2 linked regions of the Lactiplantibacillus plantarum genome follow. The protein of the gene in region 1 interacts with the protein of each later gene in a pairwise test. Links are inferred from orthologs where the notes say so. Each region holds a gene or a part of one and is shown on either strand. Other genes may lie near its edges. The genes, in order: lpdA and pcrA.

The links.
Region 2: the proteins of lpdA (region 1) and pcrA interact in binary tests that used the Escherichia coli proteins (3 or more experiments, as listed by UniProt). The link is inferred for Lactiplantibacillus plantarum from one-to-one orthologs.

The regions. Positions count from the first base shown.
Region 1 is NZ_CP039121.1:1,980,611-1,991,973, forward strand. Bases 3,898-6,810 are described here. They hold lpdA (dihydrolipoyl dehydrogenase), read right to left. Parts: upstream 6,104-6,810; coding sequence 4,691-6,103; downstream 3,898-4,690. Other genes in these bases: E5260_RS09195 (Rossmann-fold NAD(P)-binding domain-containing protein), read right to left, coding at 3,898-4,288; E5260_RS09205 (2-oxo acid dehydrogenase subunit E2), read right to left, coding at 6,111-6,810. Also shown: translational GTPase TypA, read right to left, coding at 264-2,102; E5260_RS09185 (inositol monophosphatase family protein), read right to left, coding at 2,292-3,065; E5260_RS09190 (UPF0223 family protein), read right to left, coding at 3,076-3,363; more of E5260_RS09195, read right to left, coding at 3,356-3,897; more of E5260_RS09205, read right to left, coding at 6,811-7,427; E5260_RS09210 (alpha-ketoacid dehydrogenase subunit beta), read right to left, coding at 7,485-8,462; pdhA (pyruvate dehydrogenase (acetyl-transferring) E1 component subunit alpha), read right to left, coding at 8,464-9,576; def (peptide deformylase), read left to right, coding at 9,861-10,421; E5260_RS09225 (hypothetical protein), read right to left, coding at 10,451-10,957; E5260_RS09230 (DNA-directed RNA polymerase subunit epsilon), read left to right, coding at 11,240-11,363. UniProt on the Escherichia coli protein: Lipoamide dehydrogenase is a component of the glycine cleavage system as well as of the alpha-ketoacid dehydrogenase complexes.
Region 2 is NZ_CP039121.1:2,270,786-2,282,211, forward strand. Bases 5,514-8,489 are described here. They hold pcrA (DNA helicase PcrA), read right to left. Parts: upstream 8,148-8,489; coding sequence 5,880-8,147; downstream 5,514-5,879. Other genes in these bases: ligA (NAD-dependent DNA ligase LigA), read right to left, coding at 5,514-5,863. In the rest of the region: Asp-tRNA(Asn)/Glu-tRNA(Gln) amidotransferase subunit GatB, read right to left, coding at 1-828; Asp-tRNA(Asn)/Glu-tRNA(Gln) amidotransferase subunit GatA, read right to left, coding at 828-2,291; Asp-tRNA(Asn)/Glu-tRNA(Gln) amidotransferase subunit GatC, read right to left, coding at 2,291-2,611; E5260_RS10760 (CamS family sex pheromone protein), read right to left, coding at 2,652-3,827; more of ligA, read right to left, coding at 3,824-5,513; E5260_RS10775 (5-(carboxyamino)imidazole ribonucleotide synthase), read right to left, coding at 8,588-9,757; E5260_RS10780 (DUF2179 domain-containing protein), read right to left, coding at 9,870-10,418; E5260_RS10785 (xanthine phosphoribosyltransferase), read right to left, coding at 10,441-11,028; E5260_RS10790 (glycoside hydrolase family 73 protein), read right to left, coding at 11,079-11,426. UniProt on the Escherichia coli protein: A helicase with DNA-dependent ATPase activity. Unwinds DNA duplexes with 3'-5' polarity. Translocates on single-stranded DNA with 3'-5' polarity. Initiates unwinding more efficiently from a nicked substrate than double-stranded DNA.

The sequences.
Region 1 (11,363 bases):
GATCACACCTCCCAAGTTCAATACCATTTCAACGGGTAACGAAGACCATTAGACTCTTTTTACCCTATAAACTAATACTATACTCTGGATAACAATTTATCAATCATTATTTCCATCTAAATGAACCCAATAACCATTAATGGGACAATATTTGAGTTGGTGATTAAACGACTCCTCTTCAAACCGCTTTGGCGGATACAGCCTTAGGCATGCCAGTACCAAAAAAGCACGCCCTATTAAGGACGTGCTTCCAAGCAATCAACTTACTTGTTCATTTTACGCTTTTTAGCTTCTTTTTCACGGGAGTTCGTGTTCAAAATGCGTTTCCGCAAGCGAACATGATCTGGCGTAATTTCACAGAATTCATCACTATTCAAGAATTCAAGCGATTCTTCCAATGTCAAATGCGTTGGTGTCTTGATTGTCGCCGTCAAATCCTTGTTAGAAGAACGCACGTTGGTCATGTTCTTACCCTTAGTAATGTTAACTGAAATGTCATTTTCGCGGCTATTTTGGCCCACGATCATGCCTTCATATACTTCGGTACCTGGATCAACAAAAATCGTTCCCCGGTCTTCGATTCCCATTGTGGCGTATGTCGTGGTCTTACCCTGGTTGATTGAAACCAAAGCACCGTTACGGCGGCCTGGGTTCCAGTTAGGAATAACTGGGAGGTATTCAGAGAAAGTATGGTTCATGATTCCGTAACCACGTGTCAATGAAAGGAATTCAGTTGAATAACCGATCAAGCCTCGTGAAGGTGCTAAGAAAGTCAACCGGGTTTGGTTATTACCAGTACTTTCCATGTTCTTCATTTCAGCCTTACGCTTTGATAAGGTATCAATAATTGAACCAGTATATTCGTCTGGCGTATCGATTTGAACAGATTCAAATGGTTCGCAACGCTTACCATCAATTTCGCGATAGATAACTTCTGGACGAGATGCTTGTAGTTCATAACCTTCACGCCGTAACGTTTCGATTAAGATTGACAAATGCAATTCCCCACGACCAGAAACGACCCATGAACCAGGTTCGTCAGTATCATCAACCCGAAGTGAAACATCGGTTTCAAGTTCAGCCTTCAACCGCATTTCAAGTTGACGGGCAGTTACGAACTTACCTTCCTTACCCGCAAATGGTGAGGAGTTCGTACCGAAAGTCATTTGTAAAGTTGGTTCGTCAATCCGTAAGATTGGCAAAGCTTCAGGATTAGCTGAATCAGCAACCGTTTCACCAACGTTGATATCTTCCATCCCAGAAACAGCAACTAAGTCACCGGCGTGGGCTTCATTGATTTCCAAACGTTGAAGACCAAAGAACCCAAACAACTTAGTTACGCGGAAATTTTTCTTACTACCATCGAGTTTCATGACAGAAACACTGTCACCAACCTTGATCGTACCACGGAAGACCCGACCGATACCAACCCGACCAACATAATCGTTGTAGTCTAATAAGGCCACTTGGAATTGTAAAGGTTCGTCAGAGTTGTCAATTGGTGATGGGATCGTCTTGATGATCGTATCGAAGATTGGTTGCATCGTATGTTCCTGCTTAGCAGGATCTGATTCATAACTAGAAGTCCCATTTAAAGCTGAAACATAGACCACTGGGAAGTCTAATTGTGATTCGTCAGCACCTAATTCGATGAAGAGGTCTAACACTTCGTCAACGACCTCTTCAGGACGTGCACCGGGGCGGTCGATTTTGTTAATAACAACGATTGGTGTTAGGTGTTGTTCCAAAGCTTTTTTCAAAACAAACCGAGTTTGAGGCATCGTTCCTTCAAACGCATCAACAACGAGTAATACCCCGTCAACCATGCGCATGATTCGTTCAACTTCACCACCGAAGTCAGCATGTCCTGGTGTATCTAGAATGTTAATTTGTTTGTCGCCGTAACGTACGGCCGTGTTTTTCGAAAGGATCGTGATACCGCGTTCCTTTTCAATGGCATTAGTGTCCATCGCCCGATCGTCAATCTGGACATGTTCGTCAAGGGTATCCGATTGTTTAAGCATTTCGTTAACCAACGTCGTTTTACCGTGGTCAACGTGGGCAATAATGGCAATGTTGCGGATATCATCTCTAAATTTCAAAATTGATCTTCCTTTCATCCTTCAAAATTCTGACTATCTTCGACAGCAGAAATCTTACATATATTAATACAATCCGCCGTTACTATCAAGTCATAGCTTCAACTTGAAACCTTCATAACGACGTTTTCAGCGGCTTTCATCCATTGACATAAAAAAACTGTGACATATGGGTCACAGTCCCACTACTTACTAGACGATTGCCAAAATTGAGCGTTGTGCGCGCTTTGTCGCTATCAGTACAGCACCCGATGATAACATATTAACCGGGTTGCCGTCAACTCTAGACACAACCAAGCCAAGGCTTTCCGCGAGAACGCGACCAGCCGCAAAATCCCATGGTCGCAAGTATGACAGGTAGCCGACCAGTTCGCCCGCTAAGACCTGGCTAATTTGAATACCAGCACTACCCATAATCCGTGGTCCCAGTGATTTGGCAATAATCGTCTGCATATTGAAGCGGTCTTGAATTAGTAACGGCGCACTCGCACCAAACAGCCCCGCACTCAGATCAACATCCGCGGGTGCAGCCAGCAATTCACCGTTAAGCGTGACGCCGACTTCAGGACCACCAGCATATAATTTATTCGCCATGACATCAAAGATATATCCCAGTGTTGGTTTACCGTCAACATACAAGCCCACCATCATCGCAAAATGATTACGCTGATGCACAAAATTCATGGTACCGTCGATTGGGTCAACGATCCAGACGTGACCATTCATATCAGTAACTTGGTCGCCGGTTCCTTCCTCAGCTAAAATCTTCGCAACTGGATCCAAGGCTCGAATCTGACGCACCAAAAAATCTTCATTGCTATGATCCACGTTAGTGACCAAATCACGCCGACTCGTCTTCTCCGCAACCGTCAAGTGGGTGCCCATCTTCGCCAACACTTGCGCTCTCGCAGTTTGCATCACGACTTGCATTTTCTGATTTAACTGTTTCACCACATTCGTTTGCACGTTAAGTCACCTAGTCTCGGTATTGAAATCGCTGCTTGTTAGTTTCCTGAGCTGCGCGCATTGTTTGATAAATCCGATAACCTGAAGCAGCCTCATAATCACGAGCCAGTCGTTTTTCTTCCGACTTAGCCGGAACGACCGTCTTAAAATCACGATAGGCTGCCAACAAGTCTGCTGTAGCGATTGTTCCTTCATTAGCGGCCTCGATGGCTTGATAAAAGGTCGTAACCTTAATGATCTCGGCCGTGGTCCACGTCTCATCCAGTGGATATTGGTAATTATCATTGTGTTTAGACATCTTCATCCAACTCCCCCGCCGTGACCCGGTCAAGTTCCTCTTGAACCTGGCTCGCAATCTCAGCGTATTCTTTCTGCTCTTCATCAGATAGCACCATATCCGCCATTCGTTTGATTCCGTTAGCACTAATCAGTACCGGTGATGATAATCCAACCAGCTGGTCGTCATCGACTGGTGTTTGGATATTTGTGACGGTACCGATAAACGGTGTCTGGGCGTAAAACGCATTGAGCACTTGTACTAATGCTAACACACTCAAGGTCTGATTAGTAACAATCGTGGGGTCGTCGATCTGCTCCGTCGCTGCACTCATTTCGTCCATCCCAAAACTAATATCCTGGTTAGCCAAATAAGTCATCACGGGCGCCGGCCCAATATATGAACGACTCCATGAGATCAGGTGTGTCGCCGCAGTTCCCACTACGAATGCGCGGACATCCGCCGGGCCGACACTTAATTGCTGACGTAGTAGTTGCTCCAATAAACGACTCTGCGGCAAAGTACCCAATCCGACCACTTTAGAATGATCAATGCCACTGAAACGCGCAGCTAAGACACTTAAAACCGCATCATTGCTACCAGCCAAAATAATTTTTCCGTTAAAACCAGCGCCCATCGCATCATTCACAAACGCGCGAAATAGCGGCAAAGTCGCCTTTAAATCACCACTGGCATCACGGTCGCTTGCCAATGGCACTAAATTTCCAATAATCAAGCTATCTGCTTGCGAATAATCCGGCTTAGCTTGCGCCACTAGTGTAAACTGACGACAAGTTAAACTCGCTGTTACCAGTGCTTGGTAGCGCGGCGCTTCTTCAGCACCCGTTGCGACCACTAATTTCACTGGCAAATCTTTGGCAATTGCGACTAATATTAATTGTTGTACGAACTCGAATAATCCCCGAATAATTACTGTATTAATCATTTCAATCCCTCCAACCTTCGATAATAATTGTACCTGAGCTGTCAATGAATTCAAGTAAATGTTAATAAAAAGCTTACTCTTTTGTAACATTTTTGCGTAACCAATTGGTCCACTTCCCCCCGAAGCAAACACATTTTGATATGTTATTAATATAGACCACTACATGCTAAAAAGTTAGCAATTTGAATAACAACATCCGCATCAGGTTCAAAGGCGTCACTTACGGATCAGCTGAGTAATGATTAACAAGACTGACCTTCATTGCGCCTGACAGCGCGTTAAGTTACGTTTTTACGTGACTATCTTGACTGGTACTTCGGTAATCCATACTGGCTGCAACATCCTATGTAAAATAAAAGTTTGAGACTCACGCCTCAAACTTTTATTAAGCCATCATCCGCTTTAGATGTGCGTTGGGTAACCCATCGCTTCATCCGCCGCTTCTTGAACTACTTCACCTAGGGTCGGGTGTGGATGAATCGTCAAAGCAAGGTCTTCGACATTCATCCCACCATTGACCGCAACGCTTAATTCAGAAATCAAATCACTGGCACCTGGTCCGGCAATTTGGGCGCCGACAATGGTGCCTTCGTCCTTCGTACTGACAAGACGGAAGAAGCCGTCCATGGCGTTCAACGAGATTGCACGACCATTACCAGCAAATGGAAACTTCGACGTCTTCACCTGCAAGCCGGCTTCTTCAGCTTCAGCCTTCGTCATGCCAACTGTTGCCAATTCTGGATCAGTAAAGCAAACTGCCGGAATTGAAACGTAGTCGTTCGCCGTCTTCTTGCCACTGATTGCACCAGCAGCAACTTTGGCTTCAGCAAAAGCTTTGTGTGCCAGCGCAGCACCGGCGACAATATCTCCGATTGCGAAAATATCCTCAGCGGCCGTCCGCCCCTGTTCATCAACTTCGATCAAGCCGCGCTTCGTTAACTTGACGTCAGTGTATTCCAAGCCCATGTCGTCAGTATTAGGCCGCCGACCAACCGTGACCATAACATAGTCAGCATGAATCTCAGTTTCTTTCCCGTCGACAGCGTAGGTAACCGTAACGCCACTATCATCTTGTTCGGAGTTTTTAGCCATCGCATTAGTAATGACATCAACCCCCTTCTTCTTAAAGCTGTTCAAGACAAGCTTGACCATATCTTTTTCGAAGTTAGGTAAGATTTGCGGTGTCCCTTCAAGAATCGTCACGTGAGCACCGAGGTTGGCATAGGCACCAGCCAACTCAGAACCAATGTACCCACCACCGATAACCACTAATTCTTTAGGCACTTCGGGCAAATTCAAGCCACCCGTCGAGTCAACGACCCGACCACTGAACTTGAAGCCCGGAATTTCAACTGGCCGTGAACCAGTTGCGATGATCAAATGTTTGAATTTATAAGTCTGACCAGTATGGTCACCATTCATCACCCGTAAGGTATGATTATCATGCATATAGGCTTCCCCACGGACCACTTCCACCTTATGCTTCTTGAGCAGCATTTCAACGCCACCAGTCAACCGATCAACAACTTGATGGTCTTTCCAGTCCTGGGTCACTTTAAAATCCAACACCGGATCCTGAATATTTTTAATACCAAAGATCTTACTGTCCTTGGCTTCTTGTAGCCGATGACCAGCACTGATCAAAGCTTTTGATGGAATACAACCAACGTTAAGGCAGACACCACCGATATATTCCTTTTCCACCACGGTGACTTTTTGGCCGAGTTCCGCGGCCCGAATCGCAGCGACGTAACCCCCAGGGCCCGCGCCGATGATCATTGTATCGCGTTCTTCAGCAAAATCTCCTACAACCATTCTGACCTCATCCTTCCATCAAAAGTAATTCTGGATCATGTAACAATTGCTTCAATAAGTTCATTGCCCGTTGTGCTGTTGCACCATCAATCAGACGGTGATCAAAACTCAAGGACAACTTCTGCATCTTACCAACAACGATTTCACCATCGTCATTGACGTAAGGTTCCTTACCGATACGCCCAACACCTAAAATGGCAACTTCCGGTTGGTTGATAACTGGGGTAAACCAGCCGCCACCAATTGAGCCAATATTACTAATAGTAATAGACCCACCACTCATTTCACTGGCCTTTAACTTGCCATCGTAAGCTTTTTGCGTATTGTCAGTAATTTCTTTGGCAATTGCAAACAAGCCCTTACCTTCAGCGTGCTTAATATTTGGCACTAACAATCCACGGTCAGTATCGGTAGCTACCCCAATATTGAAGTAGTGTTTGTAAACAATTTCCTTGTTTGCATCATCGATCGACGCGTTCAATTCTGGGAATTGTTGTAAAACCGCAACCAAAGCTTTCACGAAGTATGGTAAGAAGGTAAGATGGATGTCGCGATCCAAAGCAACTTGCTTGTACTTCTTCCGGTGTGCCATCAACGCACTCACTTCAACTTCATCAAATAAAGTAACATGTGGCGCGGTGTGTTTACTGTTCACCATAGCCTTAGAGATTGCCTTCCGAATTGGCGTCATCTTTTCACGCGTCTCTAATTCAGGTGTGTCAGAAACATATGGTTTAACTGGTGTTGGTGCTGGTGCTTCACTTGCAGCCGGAGCCGTTGTCGCTGGCGTAGCTGCCGGTTTAGCACCCGTTGCCGCTGGCGCACCCGTGTAATTGTCAATATCTTGCTTTGTGATCTGACCATGGGCACCAGTTGGCGTAACTAACGTGATGTCAATGTCCTTATCACGTGCGTACTGGCGCACTGATGGCATTGCCAAGACCCGTTTATTAGGATTGCCCGCAGCCGGGGTTCCAGTCGGTTGTGCTGATGTTGCAGCGGGAGTTTCAGCTGCTTCACTTGCCGGGGCTTCCGTCTTAGTAGCCGCTGGTGTTTCAGCCTTAGCCGCTGGCGCAGCGTCGCCAGAACCATCGTCAATCGTGACGATCACATCACCAATTTTAGCCGTTTCACCTTCTGGAACTAAAATATCAATAACTTTACCACTTACTGGCGATGGTAATTCTTCCACCGATTTATCATTTTGAATTTCAACTAGAGAATCGTCTTCTTTGACTTCATCACCAGGTTTTACGAGCCATGATGCAATTTCGCCTTCTTCAAGACCTTCACCAAGCTCTGGTAATTTAAACTCGTAAGCCATTGGATAACTTCCTTTCATGACAGTCTCAGGTGACTGTTTTTCGATGCCGCGTCTTGATTAATAGTTCAAGATTTCGCGGGTTTTTGCCTCAATTTCATCTTCAGCTGGTAACCAATCGTCTTCTGCTAATCCGAATGGGTAGACCGTATCTGGTGCGTACACCCGGCCAACTGGGGCACTGAGATAAAGCGCACCTTTTTCAGCAATCAGTGAAGCAACGTTCGCAGCAATCCCAGCCTGTCGTTGTGCTTCTTGAATCGCAACGGCCCGACCAGTCTTTTGAACAGACTTGAGAATTGTTTCTTCATCTAAAGGTGACAAGGTCCGTAAGTCAACAACTTCAACGGAGATTCCTTCTTTTTCGAGCTTTTCCGCAACCTTCAGTGACTGGTTAACTTGTGCACTGTAAGCAATCAAGGAAATATCAGTACCTTCACGAACCACGTTTGCTTTATCTAACGGAACGGTATAAGCTTCATCCGGAATATCCGCCTTCATTGACCGGTATAACTTCAAGTTTTCAAGGAAGAAAACTGGATCGTTATTCCGAATAGAAGAAATTAATAGCCCCTTGGCATCGTAAGGATTAGATGGCGTCACGACCCGCAAACCAGGAATTTGAGCTAAATAGCCTTCTAATGAGTCCGCGTGCATTTCTGGTGTATGCGTTCCACCACCATATGGTGATCGAATGGTAATCGGCATATGCCGAGTGCCACCTGTCCGGAAACGTTCCCGTGACATTTGACCAGCAATTGAATCCAAAGTTTCAAAAATGAATCCAAGGAATTGAATTTCAGGGATTGGCCGGAAACCTTCCAATGCCAGCCCAATTGATAAACCGCCAATACCGGATTCTGCTAAAGGAGTGTCAAAAACACGATCTTCACCAAATTCGGCTTGCAGGCCATCAGTTGCCCGGAAGACCCCACCGTTTTTACCAACATCTTCACCAAAAACTAAGGTCTTTTCGTCTGACCCGAGTTCTAATCGAAGTGCATCGGTGATCGCTTGAATATACGTTTTCTTTGACATGTTACTTCGACTCCTTTGCTTGGAATTCCGTAATTTGTTGTTGAATGTTTTGTGGTTGTTCCTCAAAAACATTCCCCAAGAATTCGGTCATTTTTTGCTTTGGTGCTTCATCTGCTTGTTTAACAGCAGCCTTGATATCTTCTTTAACTTGTTCAACGTATTCGTTTTCTTGATCTTCTGACCAAACACCTTGATCAGTCAAGTACTTACGGTAACGAATCAATGGATCATTATCGAACCAAGGTTGTTCTTCGTCCTTAGTCCGGTAACGCTTAGGATCATCCCCAGCATTCGTATGCGGGCCAAACCGGTATGTCAGCGTTTCAATCATGACAGGACCGTTGCCAGCAGCAGCGTATTCCCGGGCGGCCTTTGTTACTTCATAAACAGCTAGGAAGTCCATCCCATCGACCTGAACACTTGGAATACCGGCAGCAACTGCTTTTTGAGCCAACGTCTTCGCAGCTGTTTGCTTGCGCCGTGGTACTGAAATGGCATAACCATTGTTTTGAACAATGAAGACGGCCGGTGCTTCGAAGGCTCCGGCAAAGTTCATACCTTCATAGAAGTCACCTTGCGAAGTCCCACCATCACCAGTATAAGTGTAGGCAACTTTGTCTTCGGTACCGTTCTTTTTAATCCCTAAAGCCACACCGGCAGCTTGTACGTATTGAGCGCCGATAATAATCTGTGGTGGCATTGCATGGAAGTCTTCTGGATATTCGTTACCCAAGACATGACCACGAGACCACAGGAACGCTTTGTAAACAGGTAGTCCGTGTTGAATCAATTGTGGAATATCACGATAAGCAGGCATTAAAACGTCGGTTTTCTTCATCGCGGCGTTACTCCCCATCTCACTGGCTTCTTGGCCCTCAGTCGGCGCATAGAATCCTAAGCGTCCTTGCCGTGTCAAAGCGTTAGAACGTTGATGTAACGTCCGTTCCCATAACATTAATTTAAAGAATTCAACGAGTTGTTCGTTTGAATATTTAGAGACAATTTCTGGTTTAATTACTTTATCTTGACCATCCAATACTTGCACGGGCTCAAAGTCTTTCCCAAGTGCATCGCGGATCGCACCAAAATCAACAATTGGTTTTTCGTTGTCCATAAATGACACATCCCTTTCATGAACGTACAAACGTTGTGCATCGCACCGCGTTCGTAATCGTTTTCATAATTACAAGTCTAATTTACCATTGCGTTTCATCTTTTGCAAGCCCTTCCAAAGAGCGAAAAGCCGGCTTTTTCTGTCCAAATGATTGTGAACTATTTAATTTGTGCTTAATTCTGTTTTCATCTTTTTCATAACGGGCGCTACTTTTTGGCGTAGGCTTATGATAAACTAGATATTAAGTGTAAACTGCGCGATCTTAATTTTGGAGGTAATTGGAATTGATTAAAATGCGCGACATTATCCGCGAAGGTAATCACACGTTACGCGCGGAAGCAAAGCAAGTTAAATTTCCGTTGAGTGAAGCTGATCAGAAGTTGGCCAATGACATGATGGAATACTTAGAAAACAGCCAGAATCCCGAATTGGCTAAAAAATACGGACTGCGTGCCGGTGTTGGTTTAGCTGCACCGCAAGTCGACGTTTCGGAACAGATGGCTGCTGTCCTTGTTCCGAGTGAAAATGAAGATGATGAACCGGTCTTTAAAGACGTCATTATCAATCCCGTGATCATCAGTCACTCCGTCCAACCCGGCGCCTTAACTGAAGGTGAAGGTTGTTTATCCGTCGACCGTGATATTGCTGGCTACGTTATTCGACACGATCGGATTACGTTACGCTACTATAATATGGCTGGTGAAGAGAAAAAGATTCGTCTCAAGAATTATCCGGCCATTGTTTGTCAACATGAAATTGATCATCTTCATGGTATTTTATTCTACGACCATATCAATGGCGACAATCCATTTGCCGCTGATGATGATTTAGTTCTAATTTCTTAAAGTCATTTAAAAAAGCAGTCCTGAAATGTTCAGGACTGCTTTTTTGGTGCACTCGAATTCAACCGACGCAAATCTTCCAAATACTCTAAAGTGGCCTCATTCATCAAATAGGCAATATCTAAGTGGAGCTGTCCGCTGCGCAGCCACGCATCAGTCACTCGTAACGCTGGTCCAGCTTCCCGGAAAGCAACCACCTGATTGTGAATTGCGTACGCTTGCAATTCGTTATTGAATAATCGCCGAACTTCTGGCAAATCGGCCGTGACCATGCCTGGTGCATCTAGCACGTACTCAAAGGCCATCACACCACGCCCCCAGACGTCTGCGACGGGCACCGAATGAATCGCCCCCGCAACCTCTTGAATCGTCATCGCATTTGCGAGCACTTTGAATGCTGCTACCATCGCACTATCAACCGTTCGTTGGCCAGCCCGCCGAATCTTCAACGCCGCACGCTTCAGCACTTGCCGTCGCAGCAATTCATAAACGACGATTGCCATTAGTACCCCACCAATGATTGTTAACCAACTCTGCATGCTCAACCCTCAATTCTTTTTTTGTATAATGATTCACAATTTTAGGAATTTTTCATTTTATTACTTATGTTTAGCATAGCATGTTTCATCAAAAAAAATTCTTTTAACCGCTCTATTTTTGAAGAAAGTTAACATTGTATACACCCATCTCAAATTATGCTAAAATGTAAGATAATTGTTGTGTTTACACAACCTGGTGTACGGATCAAACTTTTATTTTTGCTATCTATTTAGATTACTTAGTATCTAAATAAATCTTGTTTATATTAAGGAGTTTTACGCATGATTTACAAAGTATATTACCAAGAAACCAAAGAACGGAACCCACAACGGGAAACGACCCAATCTTTGTATCTCGAAGCCGAGACCGAAGTAGCGGCACGGACCTTAGTGGAAGATAATACAG
Region 2 (11,426 bases), 290 kb from region 1 along the record:
TGGAATATCAGGTTCTGGGAAGTAACGGTAATCATCGCTACCTTCCTTGACCCGCATCAAGATCGTTTGGCCCGTTGTTTCATCAAAACGCCGCGTTTCTTGTTGGATCTTGCCACCCGCCATGAGAACTTGTTGTTGGCGTTGCTCTTCATATTCTAACGACTTGCGCACGTAGTTGAAGGAGTTCAAGTTCTTCATTTCGGTCTTCACACCATACTTGTCGGAACCGGCCGGCCGAATTGAAATGTTAACATCGACCCGCATTGAACCTTCTTCCATCTTAACGTCCGAAACGCCCGTAAATTGGATCCGTTGCCGCAACGCTTCACAGTAAGCATAAGCTTCTTCTGGGGAGGCAATGTCAGGCTTAGAAACAATTTCAATTAGCGGCGTCCCTTGCCGGTTCAAATCGACATAGGAATAGTCGTTTTCATGGGTGTTTTTCCCGGCATCTTCTTCAATATGCATCTCTTCGATACCGATTTTTTTCTTTTTACCATCAACTTCGATTTCAATCCAACCATCATGCGCAATTGGTTTTTCATGTTGCGTAATTTGGTAGGCCTTCGGGTTATCCGGGTAAAAATAGTTCTTCCGGTCAAAGTACGTGTGATGTTCGATTTCAGCATGTAAAGCCGTTGCTGCTTTAATCCCAGCTTCGACCACGCCCTTGTTAGGCGTTGGCAATACCCCCGGATACCCCCAGTCGATCACGTTCGTGTTGGCATTTGGTTCGGAACCAAATTGCACGGGTGAAGGACTAAATATTTTTGAGTTCGTTTTTAATTCAACGTGGACTTCCAAACCAATCGTGGTTACAAAATTCATTAGTTAGCACCTCCGACTTTCGGGGTTTGCTTGTAAACTTGCGTTGCTTGTTCAAAGGCATAGCCCGCTCGATACATTGTGCTTTCATCAAACGCCTTACCAATTAATTGCAAGCCAACTGGTAACCCGTCTGCAAACCCAGCTGGTACTGACATTCCTGGTAACCCAGCCAAGTTGACTGGAATCGTCAAGACATCGTTCATATACATCGTAATTGGATCAGATAATTCGTCACCCAACTTAAAGGCCGGTGTTGGTGCAACTGGTCCCATAATCAAATCGTAATCTTCAAAGACCTTATTAAAGTCATTGATAATCATCGTCCGAACTTGACCAGCTTTGTGGAAGTACGCATCGTAATAACCAGCTGACAAGGAGAAGGTCCCTAACATAATCCGGCGCTTAACTTCATCACCGAAGCCCTCGGAACGACTACGGACATAGACATCTTCCAAATTCTTAACATCGTCAGCCCGGAAACCATAACGAATCCCGTCAAACCGTTGTAAGTTTGAAGAAGCTTCTGAAGACGCAATGATGTAATAAGCAGCCACACCGTAGCGACTGTTTGGTAAGGAGACTTCTTCAACCGTAGCACCTAAGTCTTCAAACTGCTTGACTGCTTGTTGAATGACTTCACGAACTTTAGGATCGATCCCGTCGCCCATGTATTCTTTTGGTAACCCAATCTTCATACCCTTGATATCACCCGTCAAACCAGCCGTAAAGTCTGGTACAGTTTGTTTGGATGACGTGGTATCATGCACATCGTTACCTGCAATCATATTCAAAGCGGCCGCGTTATCCTTGACTGTCCGTGTCATTGGGCCAATTTGATCTAATGAAGATCCAAAGGCAATCAGCCCCCAGCGTGAGACCCGACCGTACGTTGGTTTCATACCGACAATTCCGTTAAATGATGATGGTTGCCGAATCGAACCACCCGTATCAGAACCGAATGCAACTGGCACTTGTCCAGAAGCCACTGCGACAGCTGAGCCACCTGAAGACCCACCGGGCACCCGGCTGATGTCCCAAGGATTACGAGTGACATGGAACGCCGACGTTTCAGTTGACCCTCCCATGGCAAATTCATCCATGTTGGTCTTACCAACGATCAACGCGTTGCTTGCTAATAGTTTGTCAACCACCGTGGCATTATAGACCGGCACGAAGTTTTCCAACATTTTAGAAGCCGCCGTCGTCGTTAGGCCCTTCGTCACAATATTATCCTTGACTGCCATCGGAATCCCAGCAAAAAAGTTGTTCGCGTCGATGCCATTCTGATCCAAAGCAGCCGCCTGTTGTAAGGCCTGTTCTTCATTTAAATTCAAGAACGCCCCTAGCTTAGGGTCAACCTGATTCATATTCGCAAAAGTGGCCTTCGCTAGTTCCGTGGCACTGATCTTCTTGGCTACCAAGTCAGCGTGTAGACTAGTTAGATCTTGGTCGAAATAAGTCATTATTCACCGTCCCCACTTTCATCAATAATTGCTGGCACTTTGATCAAGCCATTGGCCGTTTCTGGGGCATTCTTCAGCAATGCTTCCCGGAGTGCTTCATCACTCTTAACTGCCACGTCTTCACGTAGCGTATTCGTATGATCACTCATCCGTGACGTAACGGGTACACCCGTGGTATCAACTGTGCTTAATTCTTCGAACATGCCGATAATTTTTTCTAGTTGCGGTGTGAACATCGCTAATTGGTCTGGTGTAAACTCCAATTTGGCTAAGCTCGCCACGTGTTGCACTTGTTCGGCATTAATTCGTTCTTCAGCCATCAGATTTCCTTCTTTCTCAAATCTTACTCAATATTATTGTTTAATCGTCGCCCTGGTCACTAAAGACATGGGTGTAATACGAACTACCCTTCGCCGTTCTGGCTAAGAAGCTTTGAATGTCACCATTGGCACTCTTAACCGTAATTTCAACCGGTACACCAGATGGCAAGTACCGTTTAGCAGCCGTTGCTAAGTACTGCGTGAAACTGATGATTTCCGTTTCGCTGTAGAACTTAGTCGTGATGTTGACACTTAATTTACTCAACGATTTGTCCTTGTAATGAGCATTCGCCGTTACGCCAGACAAGTTCGGGAAGAAATTCTGCACGTGGGACTTAAACTGACTAAAGTCCGACTCATCATTACTATTCGCACCTGAGTTCTTTGACTCAGAGGTCGCTGGGAAGACATAATTCTTCCAATTCAACGACGTCCAGTTTGAGATCGAAGTGGAGCCGTTCTTAGAGACCGCGTAGGCAATCATGTCGCCCCCAACTAAACTATCATTCGAAGACTGCTTATAGAGTGCCAAGACAATCGGCACATTCTTCAAAGCTGAGCGTTGCCGCAACCGTTGTAAGACAGTATTCGCCATCTTCTTACCTTGCGCCGTTAACTCAGTCGTTGAGATGTCCGTTTCGTATGTTGCCCCATATTCGACCTTAGTATAATAATCGACCGAGTTCATTCCCAAGCCAATCGTGACCCCGCCAAGCGATAACTTACTACCATTTTGAACCATATAATCTTGTTCTTCAAGCTGTTGTAAGTAAATCGGATTCCGAGTATTCGGATCCTTCTTACCGTTATTCTCTGGGTTCAAGCCCTCCGAATTGCTGCTTGATTTCCGTCCGAGCCAATTTTCAACTGTCGATGAGCTCAAATACTGCCCTTCTTGAAAGACATACTTACTCGTTGGAAAGACCTTTTTAGACACGTCCAATAAGCCACTTTCGAAGCTCTTCAAATTCATGACGTTATCATTTTGCGAAACGACCACGCCTCGCGACTTACTCGTCCGATAACGGCCATTTTTGATGACGCCTTGATAGAACTCACTATCAGCAGTTCCAGTGGTGGTCGTTGTTTTCGTTCCGGTCGTTGTGGTGCTACTACTAGTCGACCCAAAGGACGAATTCTTTAAATTACCGCAGGCGGCTAGAACAATGGCAGCTACTGCCACTAAGCCAATCGTGCGTATGCGTTTAACATTCACGCTTGTGCATCCTCCCTCATTGTTTCGCTGAACCGGGCTTCATCCCATACAGTAATGTCCAGCTGCTGTGCTTTTTGCAACTTGCTTCCGGCATCGCTACCTGCAATCACGAGATCCGTCTTTTTAGAGACGCTTCCCGTAACCGTGGCGCCGTGAGCTTGTAGCCATTGAGTCGCATCTGGCCTCGTAAAGCTTTCCAGCTTACCAGTTAACACGACCCGCTTGCCTGCAAACCAACTGTTACTATCTTCTGCCACGGTGGCACTAGGGCCTTGATAAGTGGTATTCACGTTGACTGCTTGCAATTCGCGGATGAGTGTATGAACTTCGTCGCTCTCAAAATATTGAACCACTGCGTTCGCAATCACATCGCCCATCGAATCGATCGCCGCAATCTCTTCTTGGCTAGCTGCCATCAACGCCTCAATCGTCCCAAAATGCTGCGCGATTAACCGCGCCACTTTAGCACCAACGTGCCGAATACCAAGACCGAACAATAACCGTTCAAGTGAATTATCACGGCTACGGTCAATTGCTGTCAAGAGCTTTTCAGCAGATTTATCTTTTATTTTATCTAATGTTAACAGTTGTGCCTTAGTTAATCGGTACAAACCAGCAACGTCACTAACCAGCCGATTTGCATAGAGTTGCGCAATGATTCGTGGTCCCAAGCCATCGATATTCATGGCATTGCGAGAGGCAAAATGAACCAGCCCTTCTTGGACTTGTGCTGGACATTTCGGGTTAATACACCGTAAAGCCACTTCGTCTTCCAAATGAACCAGCGGCGCCCCACAAGACGGACACGTGGTTGGAATAACTAATGGTTGCGCATCCTTGGGTCGTTTGGCTAAATCAACCGATGAAATTTCCGGAATAATATCGCCAGCCTTGTGTAGCAAGACCGTATCACCGATGCGGACATCTTTGGCCGCCACGTAATCGGGATTGTGTAACGAAGCCCGCGCAACCGTCGTCCCAGCTAGTTGAACGGGTTCCATAACCGCAGTTGGCGTAACGACTCCTGTACGGCCAACGGTCCATTCAACATCCTTTAAAAGGGTCGGCTGCTCATCAGGTGGAAACTTAAAGGCAATCGCCCATCGTGGCACCTTGACTGTCGCTCCTAGTGAGCGTTGCAGCGGTAACGGGTTAGCTTTGATCACGATGCCATCAATGCCATATGCTAATTCTGGCCGTTCATTTTGATAATGGTCAATGTAACTAAAGACATCGGCCATCGAATGGGCCACCTTAAAGTCAGGATTGATGGCAAAACCAAGATCTGCGAACTCCGTTAACATGTCACTCTGCGTACGGGCGGTTAACGGTTCGTAGTCGGCAATGTTATACATAAACGTGCTGAGCTGTCGTTCCGCCACGACTCGTGAATCTAGCTGCCGTAACGTACCGGCCGCAGCATTGCGTGGATTCGCAAAGACTGGTTCTCCCGCTGCTTCTCGGCGTTCATTCAAGGCAGCAAACGCTGCCTTAGGCATATAACATTCCCCACGTACATCGATCGTCAGTGGTCGGGTCAACCGTTGTGGAATCGACTTGATTGTCTTAATATTAGCCGTAATATCTTCGCCAACCGTACCGTTACCCCGCGTGGACCCTTGAACGAGCACCCCATCTTCGTAACGTAACGACAGCGCTAAACCATCAATTTTCAACTCACAATTATAATCGACTGGATGACCAACGTTTTGTTCCAAGCGATCAACAAACTCTTGTAACTCAGCTTGTGAAAAGACGTCGCCCAATGACAACATCGGAATCTCATGGGTCACTTTATCAAAGCCTGCTTTAACCGTTCCACCAACTAATTGCGTCGGTGAATCCGGTGTAACGAGCTGTGGAAAAGTTTGTTCGAGTTCGACCAACCGTTCATACTTTTGATCATACACACTATCTTCAACGTTCGGCGCATCTTCGTCATAGTACTGCCGACGCCATTCATTTAACGTTTGCCGTAAAGCAGCCGCTTCATCAGCCGCCTGCTCAACCGTCATTGTGTTGGGTTTGTCCGCCATCAGCCAGTCCTCCTAACTAGTCCTGTACTTTTTGGATCGGTGCAAATGCGGCTAATAACCGCTTGATTCCTTCAGATTTGAAAGCAATGTCTAGTTCAGCATCTTCACCAGCACCGGAGACCTTCACGACCGTTCCGGTTCCCCACTTACGATGCTTGACTTTATCACCGATCGACCAACTATTCTTGTCAGCACCCGTGCCACTAGCCTTCTTGACCGTGGCCCGCGTCCCCACTGGATTCTTTTTATATGAAGGTGTAAAAGCACGCCGTTCACGATCCGCACCAAATGGAACTTTAGGACCAGTGCTACTTGCACCATCCAACGTATTTTCATTTTTGAGTAATTCTGGTTCGATTTCTTCAACGAAACGGGAAGCCGGATTATTCTGCCGCCGACCGTAAAGCATCCGTGAGTATGCATTGGTCAAGTACAGCTTCTTCTCAGCCCGCGTAATCCCAACGTATGCTAACCGCCGTTCTTCTTCCAGCTCGTCTTCATCCATCATTGCCCGGGACAGTGGGAAGATACCTTCTTCCATCCCAATCAAGAAAACAACCGGAAATTCTAGCCCCTTCGCTGCATGTAACGTCATCAGCGTCACGGCTTGGGGTTCTTCCTCAACGTTATCCACATCCGAAACCAGTGCTAAATCCGCTAAGAAGTCCACGAATTTGTCACTATCTTCATCTTCAGGTTGATAACTATCATCGAATTGTTTGGTGACAGACAAGAATTCTTCAATGTTTTCGATACGGGCTTGTGCCTCTAACGATTTCGTTGCCTTAGCATCTTTCAACGCCTTCATGTAACCCGTGCGGTCAAGAATCTCTTGTGTTAAATCCGTCACGGATAAGTATTCCCGCATAGCGCGCAATTCATTCATCGTCGCTGCAAACTTCGCTAAAGCACCCTTCGCTCGTGCTGAAATGCCATTAGCCATATCAACATTGCTAGCTGCTTCCAACATGGAATAACCCGCTTCATCCGCGAACAACCGCAATTTTTCAACACTCGTTTGACCAATGCCGCGCTTAGGTTCATTAACGACCCGTTCAAAGTTCATTGAATCTTGATCGTTCACTGCCAAAGTCAAGTAGGATAAGACGTCCCGAATTTCTTTACGGTCATAGAACTTATTACCACCGACCATTGTATAGGGGATGTTCGCCTTAACGAGTGACTCTTCCATTACCCGGGATTGTGCGTTCGTCCGATAAAGGATCGCAAAATCGCCGTAGTCCATTTTGTCCTGCTGCATGCTTTCTTGAATCTTGGCAATGACAAAGTGAGTTTCATCACTTTCACTCTGACCACGATAATAAGAAATCTTGTCACCCGGTTCATTCTCAGTCCATAATTTCTTCGGCCGCCGCGTTGAATTATTGTTAATAACTGCATTAGCCGCCGACAAAATTGTCTTTGTCGAACGATAGTTTTGCTCCAACATCACCGTGTCAGCTTGCGGATAATCCTTTTCGAAATCGAGAATATTTTCCATGTTGGCACCCCGCCAACCATAGATGGATTGATCCGCATCCCCAACTACACACAAATTTTTATATTTGTCAGCTAACAAGTTGACTAACGTATACTGTGCGTTATTAGTATCTTGATATTCATCCACGTGAATATAATGGAATTTGTTTTGGTACCACGCCAGCGTTTCTGGATTCTGCTTGAATAATTGAATCGTCAGCATGATCAGATCATCAAAGTCAACGGCTTGATCAGCCGCTAATTCACGTTGGTATTGCAAATAAACGTCTGCCACGACACTCTCAAAGGGACTGGCAGCCGATTCTTTATACATCTCCGGCGTTTGTAAGTCATTTTTCGCATTTGAAATTGCGGATAAGATTGACCGTGGATCAAATTTTTTCGAATCGATATTTTGTTCCGTCAAGATTCGTTTGACTAAGGTCCGTTGCTCGCTAGTGCCGGCGATTGTGAACGCTCGGTTATACCCGATTTGTTCAATGTCACGTCGTAAAATTCGGACACACAGGGCATGGAACGTTGAGACCCAGACCTCCTGCGCCGATTCACCTAACAGCTTACCAACCCGTTCACGCATTTCGCGTGCGGCCTTGTTCGTAAACGTAATCGCTAAAACATTCCAGGGGTTGACCCCTTGCTCTTCAATTAAATAAGCTACCCGGTGCGTCAATACACGGGTCTTCCCCGAGCCCGCACCGGCCATAATTAGTAGCGGTCCTTCTGTGTCTAAAACGGCTTCTTGCTGCTTGTCATTCATTCCTGCCAATAGGCTTTCTTTCGACACGCTGTTCGCCACCCTTTCTAAAAATCAGTCACCAAACATTATAGCAAATTTTGGCCGTGATTGCTGTACTTTAAGGTCAGCATCTCATACAAAAATCGCGGTTTTTCCATTGTCAGTGACACCTATGTTAATTTTACAACTTCTACTATTCACGGGAAACGAATTGACGGCAATATTGCGTAACTTTAAGTAATTTTGAGACTCCCTCAATTTCTAACCAAAATACCCGCCACGCCAATCTCAACGATTCCCCCTCAGATAACCGTATCTCGCCATTTGGCTGGCTTCTCCCCAACCGCTAAAAAAATCCAATTCACAAAATGAATTGGATTTCGAACTTTATTTATTCACGACGGTTACCCATAATAGCTGGTCACCCGGTGCGAACAGTACGATTAGTTTAACCGTAATAATCCGTAAAACTAGGTTCTGATCATACACTACTCAGCTTCAGGTTCATTATCAGCCGGCGTCGTTTGCCCAAACTGCCAAATACTTGTGTCTTCGATCTGTTCGAGTGCTTCTTTAACACTTGGTGCTTCGACTAGCACGTGGCCAGCGACTGGTGCCCGGTGCGCTTGTAACAACGTTCGGTGATAGAAATTAAAGAACCAGTTCGTCTTAATCTGCCACTGCGTGCGAATGCCACTCTCCTGAGCCGGTGTAAAGTAAGCAGCAACCACGGGCATCAACTGCTTGACTGGCATTAACGGCAGTCCCGCAATTGCTCGCAAGTGTTGTTCTGCCATACTAATATTCGTAGCACGTTCGAAGACATAACCCGCCTGATGCATCGCAGGGACAATCCGCTTCACGTATAAATTACCACTCTTCGTTAAGAAGAAGGCAACTTCAAAGACACCCGTATAACTCAAGTTATCACTAATTTCCTTTGTGATCCGCAGCATTTCGTCATTCACAGCTGAATCAATTTGAGCTGGCACAATCGAGGCAACTAGCTCATGATTACGATACCGGTTTTCAACGGTTGGGAAGAAAGCTGTCGTATCACCACTCTTAGCGCCAAAAACGGAGAGTTCCTTATCATATGGAATCAATGACTCTAACAAGTATGTGCCCCAATCCAACAGATCAGCCGCCTTGACAATATCCGTCTGCGTCTTAATGACCAGTTGCCGATTTTGACCCAAGCCCTTTTGAATCGGCTTCAAAATACTAGGATATCCAATTGACCCGATCGATTGATAGACATCATCCAAACTGACAATTGTCGCTGACGGTGCTACATTCAAGTTAAGTTGGCTGAAAAACGCCCGTTCCAAAGAGCGGTCCTGTGTAATCTCAAGCGCATCGGCGCCTTGTGGAACCCGGGTATGGGCCGCCAAAAAATTAATGACCGACGCATCAATGGTTTCCGACTCGTAAGTCACCATATCACAACGTTCTGCGAAGTTCTGTAACTGTTGTTGATCATTGAGGGCCCCGACAACGCGAAAATCTGCCAGTTCCATGGTCTCAGTATTTTCGTTATCGCCGTATACCCCGACATTGATGCCAGCATTACGCGCGGCAATTACTAATCCAACACCATTAGTACTACTTCCAATAATGCCAAGCGTACCACCTGGGTTTAAAATCGAGTTGTCCACTTCAGTCCCTACTTTCCTATGCTTTAAATAATTATAATCTGATTATTGAATTATTTTAACGCTCATTATCCTGTAACAATCATACTTGCTGACACGCACAGTTGCAAGTTTATCACTGCTTTTTTCGGCGAGCATTGCGTCGCTTAACTCGCTTGAGCCAAAAGCCACCGGAGATGTAGCGTGGTTCATACGCGATCACAAACGCATTGGGCGCCGCGTCTTTAATCAGGCCATACAGCCGCCGTTCGTTCTTCCGTGGGGCCAAAATTTCTAGTTCTAGCCGCTCACCTTCTAGACCATAAGCAGCGTGTTGTGTGACCCCAAAACCATTTTCACGGAGTACTCCCGGTAACGACGACTTGGGATCAGGTAAAATGACTGAAATCATTGTATACCCTAACGCTAATCGATCTTCAATTACCATCCCAACATACACCCCGACACCGTAACCTAACGCGTATACGACTAAATTGATCGGATTATTGAGACGATTTAAGACCAATGATAATCCTAGCACATAAATCGTAATCTCAATGACACTTGCAAAAGCTGCAAAATACCGATAACCCCGCATTACAAGCAAAAAACGTACGGTATTTAACGTAATGTAAGCAAAGTTGATGATGAAAATAAGGACTAGCATCCCCATGTCAATTTGCATCACAATCCCCCGCTTTCTTAACTTAAGCCTGGGTGTCCTCCGATGCAAAGTGCACCCGGTCACCATCAAATGACGTAATCTGTGCTAGTGATTCTAAACGGACACCCCGATCAGCAATCAGTTGATGACCCGTTTGGAAGACTTTTTCAATCACAATACCGACACCCGCAATTTTTACGTGCGCTTTATCACAGATTTCAAACATCCCTTGAACCGCCTGACCATTGGCCAAAAAGTCGTCAATTAACAAGACTTGGTCATCCGCCTGTAAGAACTTCTTGGCAATCGAGATGTGGTTAGACGTCTTCTTCGTGTAAGAATAAACTTCGGCTGTATATAAATCATCAATTAACGTGACTGATTTGTGCTTACGTGCGAACACAACGGGCACGTGCATTGCTAACCCCGCCATGACTGCCGGCGCAATTCCTGATGATTCAACCGTCAAGATTTTCGTTACACCCGCATCTTGAAACAAGTGGGCAAATTCCGTTCCCATGGCAAACATCAGGTCGGGATCAACTTGGTGATTCAAAAAGCCGTCCACTTTCAATACTTCACCGGGAAGTACCCGGCCATCTTTCAAAATGCGTTCTTCAAGTTCTCGCATAGTACCCTCCTAGAATTATAAGCGACATTGAAATACTGCTATTAATTTCATTACTTTCTATCATACCGTTGTAAGTCATATTTTTGAATAATATTAATTAATTTTTGTGCATAACTTGGATCAGTCGCATATCCAGCCGTCTGCAATGCTTGCGCAGCTGTCTGATAATCAGTTGCCTTAATCACCGCAGCGTAGTGCTGAGAATCCCAAGTCGTTCCGTACGCCAATTTCTTGGCATGATCGACCAGCGAAGCGTGCCAGCTATCATAAACGGCGAAGCGCCGTTTGACCGTATGATAGGCCCCGTCATAATATTCCTGCGTCGTCATGAGCCGTCCCGACGTGGACTTAACCCCAAATAAATTATTATTCTCTGTCGCATTGGTACTTTGTCCCCA